4 regions of the Shigella sp. SIG6 genome follow, and region 3 is predicted to be linked to each of the others. Evidence: predicted binding sites of a transcription regulator. Region 3 holds the regulator's gene; each other region holds the start of a gene.
What was found. Region 3 encodes CRP, which controls carbon source genes, mostly activating them, when cyclic AMP is high. Its sites were predicted from a motif close to ATGTGANNNNNNTCACAT; they were not measured.
Positions count from the first base shown of each region.

Region 1: the regulator CRP is predicted to act here: its motif matches at 1,616-1,633, upstream of udp (uridine phosphorylase).
Region 2: the regulator CRP is predicted to act here: its motif matches at 1,710-1,727, upstream of cdd (cytidine deaminase).
Region 4: the regulator CRP is predicted to act here: its motif matches at 2,521-2,538, upstream of serC (3-phosphoserine/phosphohydroxythreonine transaminase).

Region 1 covers NZ_JBQZXC010000033.1:13,950-17,835, forward strand. The annotation lists gene metE (5-methyltetrahydropteroyltriglutamate--homocysteine S-methyltransferase) at 1-642, shown strand, start outside; gene ACUU1M_RS08125 (dienelactone hydrolase family protein) at 681-1,496, opposite strand; gene udp (uridine phosphorylase) at 1,758-2,519, shown strand; gene rmuC (DNA recombination protein RmuC) at 2,660-3,886, shown strand, end outside.
Region 2 covers NZ_JBQZXC010000122.1:5,653-9,538, reverse strand. The annotation lists gene dusC (tRNA dihydrouridine(16) synthase DusC) at 1-327, opposite strand, end outside; gene ACUU1M_RS16320 (CidA/LrgA family protein) at 566-964, shown strand; gene ACUU1M_RS16315 (CidB/LrgB family autolysis modulator) at 961-1,656, shown strand; gene cdd (cytidine deaminase) at 1,786-2,670, shown strand; gene sanA (outer membrane permeability protein SanA) at 2,820-3,539, shown strand; gene ACUU1M_RS16300 (DUF2542 family protein) at 3,542-3,781, shown strand.
Region 3 covers NZ_JBQZXC010000043.1:12,636-16,521, forward strand. The annotation lists gene ACUU1M_RS09630 (hydrolase) at 1-476, shown strand, start outside; gene ACUU1M_RS09635 (YheU family protein) at 470-688, shown strand; gene ACUU1M_RS09640 (phosphoribulokinase) at 742-1,611, shown strand; gene ACUU1M_RS09645 (OsmC family protein) at 1,666-2,070, opposite strand; gene crp (cAMP-activated global transcriptional regulator CRP) at 2,372-3,004, shown strand; gene ACUU1M_RS09655 (YccS/YhfK family putative transporter) at 3,055-3,886, shown strand, end outside.
Region 4 covers NZ_JBQZXC010000126.1:6,008-9,893, reverse strand. The annotation lists gene aroA (3-phosphoshikimate 1-carboxyvinyltransferase) at 1-1,226, opposite strand, end outside; gene serC (3-phosphoserine/phosphohydroxythreonine transaminase) at 1,297-2,385, opposite strand; partial or broken gene ACUU1M_RS16485 (DUF421 domain-containing protein) at 2,584-3,211, opposite strand; gene ycaO (30S ribosomal protein S12 methylthiotransferase accessory factor YcaO) at 3,341-3,886, shown strand, end outside.

The sequences.
Region 1 (3,886 bases), on a different contig from region 3:
CAATCGCTGACCGACAAACCGGTGAAAGGGATGCTGACGGGGCCGGTGACCATACTCTGCTGGTCGTTCCCGCGTGAAGATGTCAGCCGTGAAACCATCGCCAAACAGATTGCGCTGGCGCTGCGTGATGAAGTGGCCGATCTGGAAGCCGCTGGAATTGGCATCATCCAGATTGACGAACCGGCGCTGCGCGAAGGTTTACCGCTGCGTCGTAGCGACTGGGATGCGTATCTCCAGTGGGGCGTAGAGGCCTTCCGTATCAACGCCGCCGTGGCGAAAGATGACACACAAATCCACACTCACATGTGTTATTGCGAGTTCAACGACATCATGGATTCGATTGCGGCGCTGGACGCAGACGTCATCACCATCGAAACCTCGCGTTCCGACATGGAGTTGCTGGAGTCGTTTGAAGAGTTTGATTATCCAAATGAAATCGGTCCTGGCGTCTATGACATTCACTCGCCAAACGTACCGAGCGTGGAATGGATTGAAGCCTTGCTGAAGAAAGCGGCAAAACGCATTCCGGCAGAGCGCCTGTGGGTCAACCCGGACTGTGGCCTGAAAACGCGCGGCTGGCCAGAAACCCGCGCGGCACTGGCGAACATGGTGCAGGCGGCGCAGAATTTGCGTCGGGGGTAAATCCAAACCGGGTGGTAATACCACCCGGTCTTTTCTCATTACAGCGACTTCTTCCCACCATACTGCTTAAACCATTCCAGCATACGCTGCCAGCCATCTTTCGCAGATTCGGCATGATAGCTCGGGCGATAATCAGCGTTGAATGCATGCCCGGCATCCGGGTACACGATAATCTCTGCTTTCGCATTAGCAGCCCGCAGCGCCTGGCGCATCGTTTCAACGCTCTCCTGCGGAATGCTGTTATCCTGACCACCATATAAGCCGAGAACCGGCGCGTTAAGATCGGTTGCGATATCAACAGATTGTTTCGGTGAATTCAGCGACTTGTCGCCCGTCAGTTTGCCGTACCACGCCACTGCGGCTTTTAGCTGTGGATTATGCGCGGCATACAGCCAGGTGATACGTCCACCCCAGCAGAATCCGGTGATCATTAAACGATGAACATCGCCGCCGTTGCGGGAAGCCCTACTGGCGACATGATCGAGATCGGCCAGCACCTGCGAGTCAGGCACTTTTGCTACCAGACCGCTAAGCAACGTGGGGATATCGGCAAAATCATTCGGATCGCCTTCGCGGAAGTAAAGTTCAGGTGCGATAGCCAGATACCCCTCCAGCGCCAGACGGCGACAAATGTCGCGGATATGTTCATGCACGCCAAAAATTTCCTGCACTACAATGACCACTGGCAGTGGGCCATCGCTTTGCTTTGGTCTGGCATGGTAAGCAGGCATGTTATCCCCTTGTGAAGGGATAGAGGTGAAGCCCGCCACAATCGCGTCGTCCGGGGTCTGAACGATGGTCGAAGCGAGAGGCGATGCAGCAGGTGCAAATCCAGATTGTTGTGTTGTTGCCATGGTATTCTCCGTACCCTTATAAAAATGTTGCGCAATGTTAACTATAGTCAGCATGCAACAAATCACATTGCCTGAATCGGCTCATCTTTTATGCAGTCCTGCAGAATGAAGAGTGATTTATGTGATATGAATCACTTTTGGTGGGTAAATTTATGCAACGCATTTGCGTCATGGTGATGAGTATCACGAAAAAATGTTAAACCCTTCGGTAAAGTGTCTTTTTGCTTCTTCTGACTAAACCGATTCACAGAGGAGTTGTATATGTCCAAGTCTGATGTTTTTCATCTCGGCCTCACTAAAAACGATTTACAAGGGGCTACGCTTGCCATCGTCCCTGGCGACCCGGATCGTGTGGAAAAGATCGCCGCGCTGATGGATAAGCCGGTTAAGCTGGCATCTCACCGCGAATTCACTACCTGGCGTGCAGAGCTGGATGGTAAACCTGTTATCGTCTGCTCTACCGGTATCGGCGGCCCGTCTACCTCTATTGCTGTTGAAGAGCTGGCACAGCTGGGCATTCGCACCTTCCTGCGTATCGGTACAACGGGCGCTATTCAGCCGCATATTAATGTGGGTGATGTCCTGGTTACCACGGCGTCTGTCCGTCTGGATGGCGCGAGCCTGCACTTCGCACCGCTGGAATTCCCGGCTGTCGCTGATTTCGAATGTACGACTGCGCTGGTTGAAGCTGCGAAATCTATTGGCGCGACAACTCACGTTGGCGTGACAGTTTCTTCTGATACCTTCTACCCAGGTCAGGAACGTTACGATACTTACTCTGGTCGCGTAGTTCGTCACTTTAAAGGTTCTATGGAAGAGTGGCAGGCGATGGGCGTAATGAACTATGAAATGGAATCTGCAACTCTGCTGACCATGTGTGCAAGTCAGGGCCTGCGTGCCGGTATGGTAGCGGGTGTTATCGTTAACCGCACCCAGCAAGAGATCCCGAATGCTGAGACGATGAAACAAACCGAAAGCCATGCGGTGAAAATCGTGGTGGAAGCGGCGCGTCGTCTGCTGTAATTCTCTTCTCCTGTCTGAAGGCCGACGCGTTCGGCCTTTTGTATTTTTGCGTAGCGCCTCGCAGGAAATGCCTTTCCAACTGGACGTTTGTACAGCACAATTCTATTTTGTGCGGGTAAGTTGTTGCGTCAGGAGGCGTTGTGGATTTCTCAATCATGGTTTACGCAGTTATTGCGTTGGTGGGTGTGGCAATTGGCTGGCTGTTTGCCAGTTATCAACATGCGCAGCAAAAAGCCGAGCAATTAGCTGAACGTGAAGAGATGGTCGCGGAGTTAAGCGCGGCAAAACAACAAATTACCCAAAGCGAGCACTGGCGTGCAGAGTGTGAATTGCTCAATAACGAAGTGCGCAGCCTGCAAAGTATTAACACCTCTCTGGAGGCCGATCTGCGTGAAGTAACCACGCGGATGGAAGCCGCACAGCAACATGCTGACGATAAAATTCGCCAGATGATTAACAGCGAGCAGCGCCTCAGTGAGCAGTTTGAAAACCTCGCCAACCGTATTTTTGAGCACAGCAATCGCCGGGTTGATGAGCAAAACCGTCAGAGTCTGAACAGCCTGTTGTCGCCGCTACGTGAACAACTGGACGGTTTCCGCCGTCAGGTTCAGGACAGCTTCGGTAAAGAAGCACAAGAACGCCATACCCTGACCCACGAAATTCGCAATCTCCAGCAACTCAACGCGCAAATGGCCCAGGAAGCGATCAACCTGACGCGCGCGCTGAAAGGCGACAATAAAACCCAGGGCAACTGGGGCGAGGTAGTATTGACGCGGGTGCTGGAGGCTTCCGGTCTGCGTGAAGGGTATGAATATGAAACCCAGGTCAGCATCGAAAATGACGCCCGCTCGCGGATGCAGCCGGATGTCATCGTGCGGCTGCCGCAGGGAAAAGATGTGGTGATCGACGCCAAAATGACGCTGGTCGCCTATGAACGCTATTTTAACGCCGAAGACGACTACACCCGCGAAAGCGCGCTACAGGAACATATCGCGTCGGTGCGTAACCATATCCGTTTGCTGGGACGCAAAGATTATCAACAGCTGCCGGGGCTGCGAACTCTGGATTACGTGCTGATGTTTATTCCCGTTGAACCCGCTTTTTTACTGGCGCTTGACCGCCAGCCGGAGCTGATCACCGAAGCGTTGAAAAACAATATCATGCTGGTTAGCCCGACTACGCTGCTGGTGGCGTTGCGTACTATTGCCAACCTGTGGCGTTATGAGCATCAAAGCCGTAACGCCCAGCAAATCGCCGATCGTGCCAGCAAGCTGTACGACAAGATGCGTTTGTTCATCGATGACATGTCCGCGATTGGTCAAAGTCTCGACAAAGCGCAGGATAACTACCGCCAGGCAATGAAAAAA
Region 2 (3,886 bases), on a different contig from region 3:
CCCGCCGCCGCTACCGTTAACCGTTTTCGACGGGCAGCCGCAATTGAGATCCACGCCCCAGGAACCTAACTCCACCGCACGGGCGGCGTTCTCTGCCAGCCATTGTGGGAACTGACCTAACAACTGCACGCGCACCAGCGTACCAGATGGTGTCCGGCTGGCGTTTTGTAGCTCAGGGCAAATGCGATGAAAGACTTTTACCGGCAGCAGTTGATCCACCACGCGGACAAACTCGGTGATGCACAGATCGTAGTCGTTAACTTCGGTCAGCAATTCACGCACCAGAGAGTCAAGCACTCCCTCCATCGGTGCCAGTAACACACGCATATCATCACCCGCAAAAAAATGAGGCGCTATGTTAGCGCCTATGGTCAGCGGATTAAAGGTCTGCAAAGAGGGATTGCTGCAAACTGCAATCCCTCTCTATGCTTGATGTATGCCTGAGTTCGCTGCTCATTGCGTAATACCGGGTAGCGAAAAAATAAGCGCTGATTTCTTAATGTGATCGGTAGCACGTTTTACGAATTAATTGTATGATGAATCCATCTCATCTGGGGTGTTGATTATGAGTAAGACACTGAACATTATCTGGCAATATTTACGCGCTTTCGTCCTGATTTATGCCTGCCTGTATGCAGGCATTTTCATTGCTTCCCTGCTACCGGTAACCATTCCGGGCAGCATCATTGGGATGCTGATCCTGTTTGTCCTGCTGGCCTTGCAAATTCTTCCGGCGAAATGGGTCAATCCGGGGTGCTACGTACTGATTCGCTATATGGCGCTATTGTTTGTGCCGATTGGCGTAGGCGTCATGCAATATTTTGATTTGCTCCGCGCGCAGTTTGGCCCGGTAGTGGTTTCCTGTGCTGTCAGTACGCTGGTGGTTTTTCTGGTGGTGAGCTGGAGTTCACAACTGGTACACGGTGAACGTAAAGTCGTAGGTCAGAAAGGATCAGAAGAATGATGGCGAATATCTGGTGGTCATTACCGCTGACGTTGATTGTCTTTTTTGCCGCCCGCAAACTGGCGGCACGGTATAAGTTTCCCCTGCTTAACCCGTTGCTGGTAGCAATGGTGGTGATCATTCCTTTTTTAATGCTGACCGGCATCTCTTACGACAGTTACTTTAAAGGTAGCGAAGTGCTAAACGATCTGCTGCAACCGGCGGTCGTCGCGCTGGCCTATCCTTTATATGAGCAGCTACACCAGATCCGCGCGCGCTGGAAATCGATCATCACCATCTGTTTTATCGGCAGCGTGGTTGCGATGGTGACGGGGACTTCCGTGGCATTGTTGATGGGCGCTTCACCGGAAATCGCCGCGTCAATCCTGCCGAAATCAGTCACCACGCCTATTGCAATGGCGGTTGGCGGCAGTATTGGCGGTATTCCGGCAATCAGCGCAGTTTGCGTGATTTTCGTCGGCATCCTCGGCGCGGTATTTGGCCATACATTGCTTAATGCGATGCGTATTCGTACCAAAGCTGCGCGCGGTCTGGCAATGGGGACTGCCTCGCACGCCCTCGGTACGGCGCGCTGCGCCGAGCTGGATTATCAGGAAGGTGCATTTAGTTCGCTAGCGCTGGTGTTATGCGGGATAATTACTTCGCTGATCGCACCGTTCCTTTTCCCGATTATTCTGGCAGTAATGGGCTAAAATTTGCGATACGTCGCGCATTTTTGATGTAAGTTTCACGTGTTGCATAATTAATGAGATTCAGATCACATATAAAGCCATAACGGGTTCGTAAACTGTTATCCCATTACATGATTATGAGGCAACGCCATGCATCCACGTTTTCAAACCGCTTTTGCCCAACTTGCGGATAACTTGCAATCTGCACTGGAACCTATTCTGGCAGACAAGTACTTCCCCGCTTTGTTGACCGGGGAGCAAGTCTCATCGCTGAAGAGCGCAACGGGGCTGGACGAAGACGCGCTGGCATTCGCACTACTTCCGCTGGCGGCGGCCTGTGCGCGTACGCCATTGTCGAATTTTAATGTTGGCGCAATTGCGCGCGGTGTGAGCGGAACCTGGTATTTTGGTGCCAATATGGAATTTATTGGTGCAACAATGCAGCAAACCGTTCATGCCGAACAAAGCGCGATCAGCCACGCCTGGTTGAGTGGTGAAAAAGCGCTTGCAGCCATCACCGTTAACTATACGCCTTGTGGTCACTGCCGTCAGTTTATGAATGAACTGAACAGCGGTCTGGATCTGCGTATTCATTTGCCGGGCCGCGAGGCACACGCGCTGCGTGACTATCTGCCGGATGCCTTTGGGCCGAAAGATCTGGAGATTAAAACGCTGCTGATGGACGAGCAGGATCACGGCTATGCGCTGACTGGTGATGCGCTTTCTCAGGCGGCGATTGCAGCGGCAAACCGTTCGCACATGCCTTACAGTAAGTCACCAAGCGGTGTCGCGCTGGAATGTAAAGACGGTCGTATTTTCAGCGGCAGCTACGCTGAAAACGCCGCATTCAACCCGACTCTGCCGCCGTTGCAGGGGGCGTTAATTCTGTTGAATCTCAAGGGTTATGATTACCCGGATATCCAGCGCGCGGTTCTGGCAGAAAAAGCCGATGCGCCGTTGATTCAGTGGGATGCCACCTCCGCAACGCTGAAAGCTCTCGGCTGTCACAGTATCGACCGCGTGCTTCTCGCTTAAGCCTGGTGCCGGATGCGGCGTGAACGCCTTGTCCGGCTTGCCAGCCCTCTCCTGGTGTCGAAATTCCCGGCAAACAGTTTGCCGTTTCTTGCGCAAAACCAACGGGTAAAGTAGCCTGATGGAAATTTTCCTTAGCTCGAGTCTCCTGCATGTTAAAGCGCGTGTTCCTCAGCCTGTTAGTCCTGATCGGCTTGCTGCTGTTGACTGTGCTCGGCCTCGATCGCTGGATGAGCTGGAAAACCGCGCCTTATATCTACGACGAATTGCAGGATCTCCCCTACCGCCAGGTCGGCGTGGTGCTCGGCACAGCAAAATATTATCGTACCGGCGTTATTAATCAGTATTATCGCTACCGCATTCAAGGAGCGATTAATGCCTATAACAGCGGTAAGGTAAATTATCTATTACTGAGCGGCGATAACGCATTGCAAAGTTATAACGAGCCGATGACCATGCGCAAAGATTTAATCGCTGCTGGTGTCGACCCATCAGATATTGTTCTCGATTACGCAGGCTTTCGTACGCTGGATTCCATCGTGCGTACACGCAAAGTTTTCGATACTAATGATTTCATTATTATCACCCAACGTTTCCACTGTGAGCGAGCATTATTTATTGCGCTGCATATGGGGATTCAGGCTCAGTGTTATGCCGTACCGTCACCGAAAGATATGCTGTCAGTACGTATTCGCGAATTTGCCGCCCGTTTCGGTGCGCTGGCTGACCTTTATATTTTTAAACGTGAACCGCGTTTTTTAGGGCCGCTGGTCCCTATTCCGGCTATGCACCAGGTGCCGGAAGATGCGCAGGGGTATCCCGCCGTTACACCCGAACAGTTACTTGAATTACAAAAGAAACAAGGAAAGTAGTTATGGATGTACAGCAGTTTTTTGTCGTTGCCGTTTTTTTCCTTATCCCGATATTTTGTTTCCGCGAAGCATGGAAAGGCTGGCGCGCAGGCGCGATTGATAAACGGGTTAAAAATGCACCGGAACCGGTGTATGTCTGGCGAGCAAAAAATCCCGGACTCTTCTTCGCTTATATGGTGGCATATATTGGCTTCGGAATTTTATCTATCGGCATGATTGTTTATCTTATTTTCTATCGTTAATATTTTCTCTTTTCTGTTAATTATTGAGAATAATTATTACTTCACTCAATAAGCTGCGGATATAACATTCTGAACCGCAGCTATTTGTGAATCCTTTCACAGTTT
Region 3 (3,886 bases):
TGCTGGAAGCCTGTAGCTATCATATGGAAAAGGGCTTTTCCCGCGTTTATCAGCGTTACTTGCTGAACCTGTTAAAAGCCAATGCCGCGCGCAAGCTGGCAGCCTACCCCGGAACGCTGCCGATTAATCTCGCGCAGTTAAAATCGGTACGTCGCATCCGTGAATTTGACGATCTAATCACCGCCAGAATTCACGGCTACGCCGACGCTATCGACTATTATCGTCAGTGTAGCGCCATGCCGATGCTGAACCGGATCGCCAAACCGACGCTGATTATTCACGCCAAAGACGATCCGTTTATGGATCATCAGGTGATCCCAAAACCGGAAAGTCTCCCCTCGCAGGTGGAGTATCAACTGACTGAACATGGCGGTCATGTTGGCTTTATTGGCGGTACATTACTTCATCCGCAAATGTGGCTGGAGTCACGCATTCCTGACTGGTTAACAACGTATCTGGAGGCGAAATCATGTTGATTCCGTGGCAAGACCTCTCCCCCGAAACGCTGGAAAATTTAATTGAAAGCTTTGTGTTACGTGAAGGCACCGATTATGGTGAACATGAGCGTACACTTGAACAGAAAGTCGCCGACGTCAAACGCCAGCTACAGTGCGGAGAAGCGGTGCTGGTATGGTCGGAGCTGCACGAAACGGTCAATATTATGCCGCGCAGTCAGTTTCGCGAATAACCTGCAACCGTCGGCGGACGAGATAATAGTGATAGCTAAGTCATGGAGTTACTATGTCTGCCAAACATCCGGTCATTGCGGTAACAGGATCCAGCGGCGCGGGGACCACCACCACCAGCCTCGCGTTTCGTAAAATATTCGCGCAGTTAAATCTGCATGCAGCTGAGGTGGAAGGCGACAGTTTTCACCGTTACACCCGCCCGGAAATGGACATGGCGATCCGCAAAGCGCGCGACGCCGGGCGGCATATCAGCTACTTCGGCCCCGAAGCGAACGACTTCGGCCTGCTGGAACAAACCTTCATTGAATACGGTCAGAGCGGCAAAGGGAAATCTCGCAAATATCTGCATACCTACGACGAAGCCGTACCCTGGAATCAGGTACCGGGAACATTCACCCCCTGGCAACCTTTACCAGAACCCACTGATGTACTGTTTTATGAAGGTTTACACGGCGGCGTAGTCACGCCACAGCATAACGTTGCGCAGCATGTGGACTTACTGGTCGGCGTAGTGCCTATCGTTAACCTTGAGTGGATTCAAAAACTGATCCGCGACACCAGCGAGCGCGGGCACTCACGAGAAGCAGTAATGGACTCGGTAGTGCGTTCAATGGAAGACTATATCAACTACATCACACCGCAGTTTTCCCGCACCCATCTTAACTTCCAGCGCGTTCCCACCGTCGACACTTCAAACCCGTTCGCGGCAAAAGGTATCCCGTCGCTGGATGAAAGCTTTGTGGTGATCCATTTTCGTAATCTGGAAGGGATCGATTTCCCTTGGCTGCTGGCGATGTTGCAAGGCTCATTCATTTCCCACATCAATACGTTAGTGGTACCTGGCGGCAAAATGGGGCTGGCAATGGAATTAATTATGCTGCCGCTGGTGCAACGATTGATGGAAGGAAAGAAAATCGAGTAACTTTACTATTATGCCGGATAAAATACTATCCGGCTTCACAACGGGATAGTTAAGTCACGCGGCAACCACTTCATACGAGTGAGTAATATTCACCGCTTTTTCCAGCATCAACGCCACTGAACAATATTTCTCGGCAGAGAGATCAACCGCACGCGCAACCGCTGCGTCTTTCAGGTCGCGACCGGTGACGATAAAATGCAGATTAATGTGCGTAAACAGGCGTGGTGCCTCTTCGCGGCGTTCAGAGGTCAATTTTACTTCACAATCGACCACATCCTGACGCCCTTTTTGCAGGATCGAAACCACATCGATGGCACTGCAACCACCCGCCGCCATCAACACCATTTCCATCGGACTTGGTGCTTTATCGCCTGAGTTGCCGTCCATTAAAATCTGGTGACCAGAGGCGGATTCGCCCAGAAAAGTTAACCCTTCGACCCACTTCACTCGCGCTTGCATTTTTGCTACTCCACTGCGTCAATTTTCCTGACAGAGTACGCGTACTAACCAAATCGCGCAACGGAAGGCGACCTGGGTCATGCTGAAGCGAGACACCAGGAGACACAAAGCGAAAGCTATGCTAAAACAGTCAGGATGCTACAGTAATACATTGATGTACTGCATGTATGCAAAGGACGTCACATTACCGTGCAGTACAGTTGATAGCCCCTTCCCAGGTAGCGGGAAGCATATTTCGGCAATCCAGAGACAGCGGCGTTATCTGGCTCTGGAGAAAGCTTATAACAGAGGATAACCGCGCATGGTGCTTGGCAAACCGCAAACAGACCCGACTCTCGAATGGTTCTTGTCTCATTGCCACATTCATAAGTACCCATCCAAGAGCACGCTTATTCACCAGGGTGAAAAAGCGGAAACGCTGTACTACATCGTTAAAGGCTCTGTGGCAGTGCTGATCAAAGACGAAGAGGGTAAAGAAATGATCCTCTCCTATCTGAATCAGGGTGATTTTATTGGCGAACTGGGCCTGTTTGAAGAGGGCCAGGAACGTAGCGCATGGGTACGTGCGAAAACCGCCTGTGAAGTGGCTGAAATTTCGTACAAAAAATTTCGCCAATTGATTCAGGTAAACCCGGACATTCTGATGCGTCTGTCTGCACAGATGGCGCGTCGTCTGCAAGTCACTTCAGAGAAAGTGGGCAACCTGGCGTTCCTCGACGTGACGGGCCGCATTGCACAGACTCTGCTGAACCTGGCAAAACAACCAGATGCTATGACTCACCCGGACGGTATGCAAATCAAAATTACCCGTCAGGAAATCGGTCAGATTGTCGGCTGTTCTCGTGAAACCGTGGGACGCATTCTGAAGATGCTGGAAGATCAGAACCTGATCTCCGCACACGGTAAAACCATCGTCGTTTACGGCACTCGTTAATCCCGTCGGAGTGGCGCGTTACCTGGTAGCGCGCCATTTTGTTTCCCCCGATGTGGCGCAGACTGATTTATCACCCCGATATCAACTATGCACTTCGACAAACGCTGGTGCTATGTTTGCCCGTGGCCGTTGGGTTAATGCTTGGCGAATTACGATTCGGTCTGCTCTTCTCCCTCGTTCCTGCCTGTTGCAATATTGCGGGCCTTGATACGCCTCATAAACGTTTTTTCAAACACTTAATCATTGGTGCGTCGCTGTTTGCCACCTGTAGCTTACTGACACAGCTGCTACTGGTAAAAGATGTTCCCCTGCCCTTTTTGCTGACCGGATTAACGCTGGTACTTGGCGTCACTGCTGAGCTGGGGCCATTGCACGCAAAATTGCTTCCTGCATCGCTGCTCGCCGCCATTTTTACCCTCAGTCTGGCGGGATACATGCCGGTCTGGGAACCATTGCTCATCTATGCGTTGGGCACTCTCTGGTACGGATTGTTTAACTGGTTTTGGTTCTGGATCTGGCGCGAACAACCGCTGCGCGAGTCACTAAGTCTGCTGTACCGTGAACTGGCAGATTATTGTGAAGCCAAATACAGCCTGCTTACCCAGCACACCGATCCTGAAAAAGCGCTGCCACCGCTGCTGGTGCGCCAGCAAAAAGCGGTCGATTTAATTACTCAGTGCTATCAGCAAATGCATATGCTTTCCGCGCAAAACAATACCGATTACAAGCGGATGCTGCGTATTTTCCAGGAGGCGCTGGATTTGCAGGAACATATTTCGGTCAGTTTGCATCAGCCGGAAGAGGTGCAAAAACTGGTCGAGCGTAGCCATGCGGAAGAAGTTATCCGCTGGAATGCGCAAACCGTCGCCGCTCGCCTGCGCG
Region 4 (3,886 bases), on a different contig from region 3:
GTGCATTTGGGATCAAGAATCGTCACTGGTGTATCTGACAACGCCACCAGCGAGAAACACATCGCCATCCGGTGATCATTGTATGTCGCGATCTCGGCAAAGTTCAGTTTTTCCGGAGGAGTGATACGAATGTAATCGTGCCCCTCTTCCACTTCCGCGCCGACTTTACGCAGTTCTGTTGCCATCGCAAACAGGCGATCGGTCTCTTTAACACGCCAGTTATAGATATTGCGCAGCGTGGTGGTGCCTTTTGCAAATAACGCCGCCGTGGCAATGGTCATCGCCGCATCAGGAATATGGTTCATATCCATATCAATAGCGTTCAGTTCACCACGCGTGCAGGAAATATAATCATCGCCCCAGCAAATGGTCGCGCCCATTTTTTCCAGCACATCAGCAAAGCGAATATCACCCTGCATACTGTTACGTCCAATACCGGTCACTTTTACAGTGCCGCCTTTGATTGCTGCTGCTGCCAGGAAGTAAGAAGCCGAAGATGCATCGCCTTCGACCAAATAAGTACCCGGAGACTGATAAGACTGCCCGCCTTTTACGACAAATTGTTGATAGTGCTGATTTTCAATTTCAACACCAAACGTCTTCATCAGATTGAGTGTGATGTCGATATAAGGTTTAGAAACCAGATCGCCTTTAATACGAATCACCGTATCTTCCGGCGCAAGAGGCGCAGTCATTAACAGTGCGGTGAGGAATTGGCTGGAAACGGAGCCATCAACGTCAACGTTGCCGCCAGTAAAGCCGCCCTGTAAACGCAACGGCGGATAATTTTCTTGTTCCAGGTAAGTGATCTTCGCCCCGCCCAGGCGCAGCGCATCCACCAGATGACCAATCGGGCGCTCTTTCATACGCGGCTCACCGGTCAGCACAATATCATTGCTATCCAGACAAAGAGCTGCCGCCAGCGGACGCATTGCCGTTCCGGCGTTACCGAGGAACAACTCCAGGGCACCTTCTGCGTGTAATGGACCGCCGTTACCGATAATTTCGCAACGCGTACGATCGGCTGAAAGCGTATAGCTTAACCCTAACGCTGTTAATGCATTCAGCATATGGCGCACGTCGTCGCTATCCAGCAGATTGGTTAATACTGTTTTGCCGTGTGCTAATGCCGCAAGCAATAAAGCGCGGTTAGAAACGCTCTTGGAACCGGGCAGATTAATAGTGCCATCGACACGAGCGATGGGTTGTAACGTCAGGGATTCCATGAACTCAACTCTCTACAACAGAAATAAAAACCCCACAGGCTGGCTGTGGGGATTAAGCAAAATTTCGGCATTAACCGTGACGGCGTTCGAACTCAACCATGAAGTCTGTCAGCGCTTTAACGCCTTCCAGCGGCATGGCATTATAAATAGACGCGCGCATTCCGCCGACCACACGGTGTCCTTTCAGTGCATGAAGGCCTGCAGCAAAAGACTCTTCAAGGAACAATTTGTCAAGCGCACTGTCCGCCAACTGGAACGGCACGTTCATCCGCGAACGGTTAGCTTTCGCCACGTCATTGCGGTAGAAATCGCTGTTATCAATCACCCCATATAGCAGTTCTGCTTTTTGCTGATTGATTTTATCCATTTCAGCTACACCGCCGTTCGCTTTCAGCCATTTAAAGACCAGACCAGATAGATACCAGGCAAATGTCGGCGGCGTGTTAAACATGGAGCCGTTATCGTTGAGGATGGAATAATCCAGAATCGACGGACACGCGATATTCGCTTTGCCCAGCAAATCTTCACGAACGATGACGATTGTCAGGCCAGCCGGGCCGATATTTTTCTGCGCGCCAGCGTAAATTACACCATAACGGCTGACGTCAATCGGACGGGAAAGAATGGTTGAAGAGAAGTCGGCGGCGACCACCACATCTTTGCCGAAGTCTGGCGTCTCGTCGATGGCGATACCGTCGATGGTTTCATTCGGGCAGTAATGCATATAAGCCGCATTATCAGAGAGTTGCCATTCACGCATTGGCTTAACCGCGCGCAGACCATCAACAGTCACTTTGGCGTCAAAGACATTAGGCGTGCAGTATTTTTTCGCTTCTTTAATGGCACTTGCCGCCCAGTAACCGGCATCAACATAATCTGCGGTGGTTTTATCACCGAGAATATTCAGCGGTACCGCAGCAAACTGACCGCGACCACCGCCATGGCAGAATAATACCTTGTAGTTGGAGGGGACATTAAGAAGATCGCGAAAATCCTTCTCGGCTTCCTCTGCAACCTGAATGAACTCTTTGCCACGGTGACTCACTTCCATCACCGACGTACCAAGACCGTTCCAGTCGCGCAGTTCCTGTTGAGCCTGTTTAAGCACCTCTGCCGGTAGCATTGCCGGACCAGAACTAAAATTGAAGATTTGAGCCATTTCCCCTCACCACGTTGCGTTGCTATTAACCCGCGGTCAATCGATTGCGACCACAGGTAATACATTATTCCTGTGGCTATCGGTTTTATCATTCAGTGACACACATCGCAATGAGTAAAACCGTTGAGGCCAAAAATGTGGCTTGCATCACACAAAAGAATCTCTCGGATTATTAGCAAAAAGCCGATGTTTTTACTGTCAGGTCACCCGTTTTGCCCGACTTGCCTTCGTCCATTCTGGATTTGCACAGCGCGGACATAATTGTTTTTCCCCCGCGTTCATATGAATGATTTCACTACAACGAATGCAGGCATAGTCCGCCGACTCCGGCACCACTTTGTAACGCTGCGTACAATCACTGGGTAAAATAAGTAAACCCGGTTTCACCTTGTCATCTTCAAAGAAATAGACACTGATTTGCCCGTTGGTTTCGAGAATCGCCAGACGTACCTGCCCCAGCTGCTCCACGCCACGCAATCGTAGCTCCATAAAGAACTCAAATTCCGTCATGTTGGAGTTATTGAGTTTCGACCAGGCCAGCTCGCCATCACATTACCAGGCGGTATAACAACGCCAGAGTGATAAAGACGATAAGTACCGGCACCATCGGCACATCATCATAAAACGCCACATCTCCCGCCGCTGAACCCAGCGTGAGAATGATTAACACTTCAAACAGCGACATCTGCCGCACACCGCGTCTTCCGGTCATTTTGAGGAACAAAAAAACCAGTACAAAGGTATAAAGACTACGTAGTGCAACTTCGCCAAGGAAATCAAAAGGCACTTTATCAAATGCCATACGGTGGAGATCGAACGCCTTCATTTTTATGCTCTTAACGTGGTTTATCCGCTAAAAGCATAGTCAACAGTTCATCGGCATGGCGGCGGTGATAGCGCCTTTGAGATAAAACCCGTATTATTGCGCGCTTTCCGTACGACTAAAGTGATTTTCATGACGCAAACATTTATCCCCGGCAAAGATGCCGCTCTGGAAGATTCCATCGCTCGCTTCCAGCAAAAACTTTCAGACCTCGGCTTTCAGATTGAAGAGGCCTCCTGGCTGAATCCCGTGCCTAACGTCTGGTCTGTACATATTCGCGACAAAGAGTGCGCACTGTGTTTTACCAACGGTAAAGGCGCAACCAAGAAAGCGGCGCTGGCTTCTGCACTCGGTGAATATTTCGAGCGTCTCTCAACCAACTACTTTTTTGCTGATTTCTGGCTGGGCGAAACCATCGCCAACGGTCCATTTGTGCATTATCCCAACGAAAAATGGTTCCCACTGAGCGAAAATGACGATGTGCCAGAAGGGCTGCTCGATGACCGTCTGCGCGCATTTTACGATCCGGAGAATGAATTGACCGGCAGTATGCTGATTGACCTACAATCCGGTAACGAAGATCGTGGTATTTGCGGTCTGCCGTTTACGCGCCAGTCCGACAATCAGACCGTTTATATTCCGATGAATATCATTGGTAACCTGTACGTTTCTAACGGT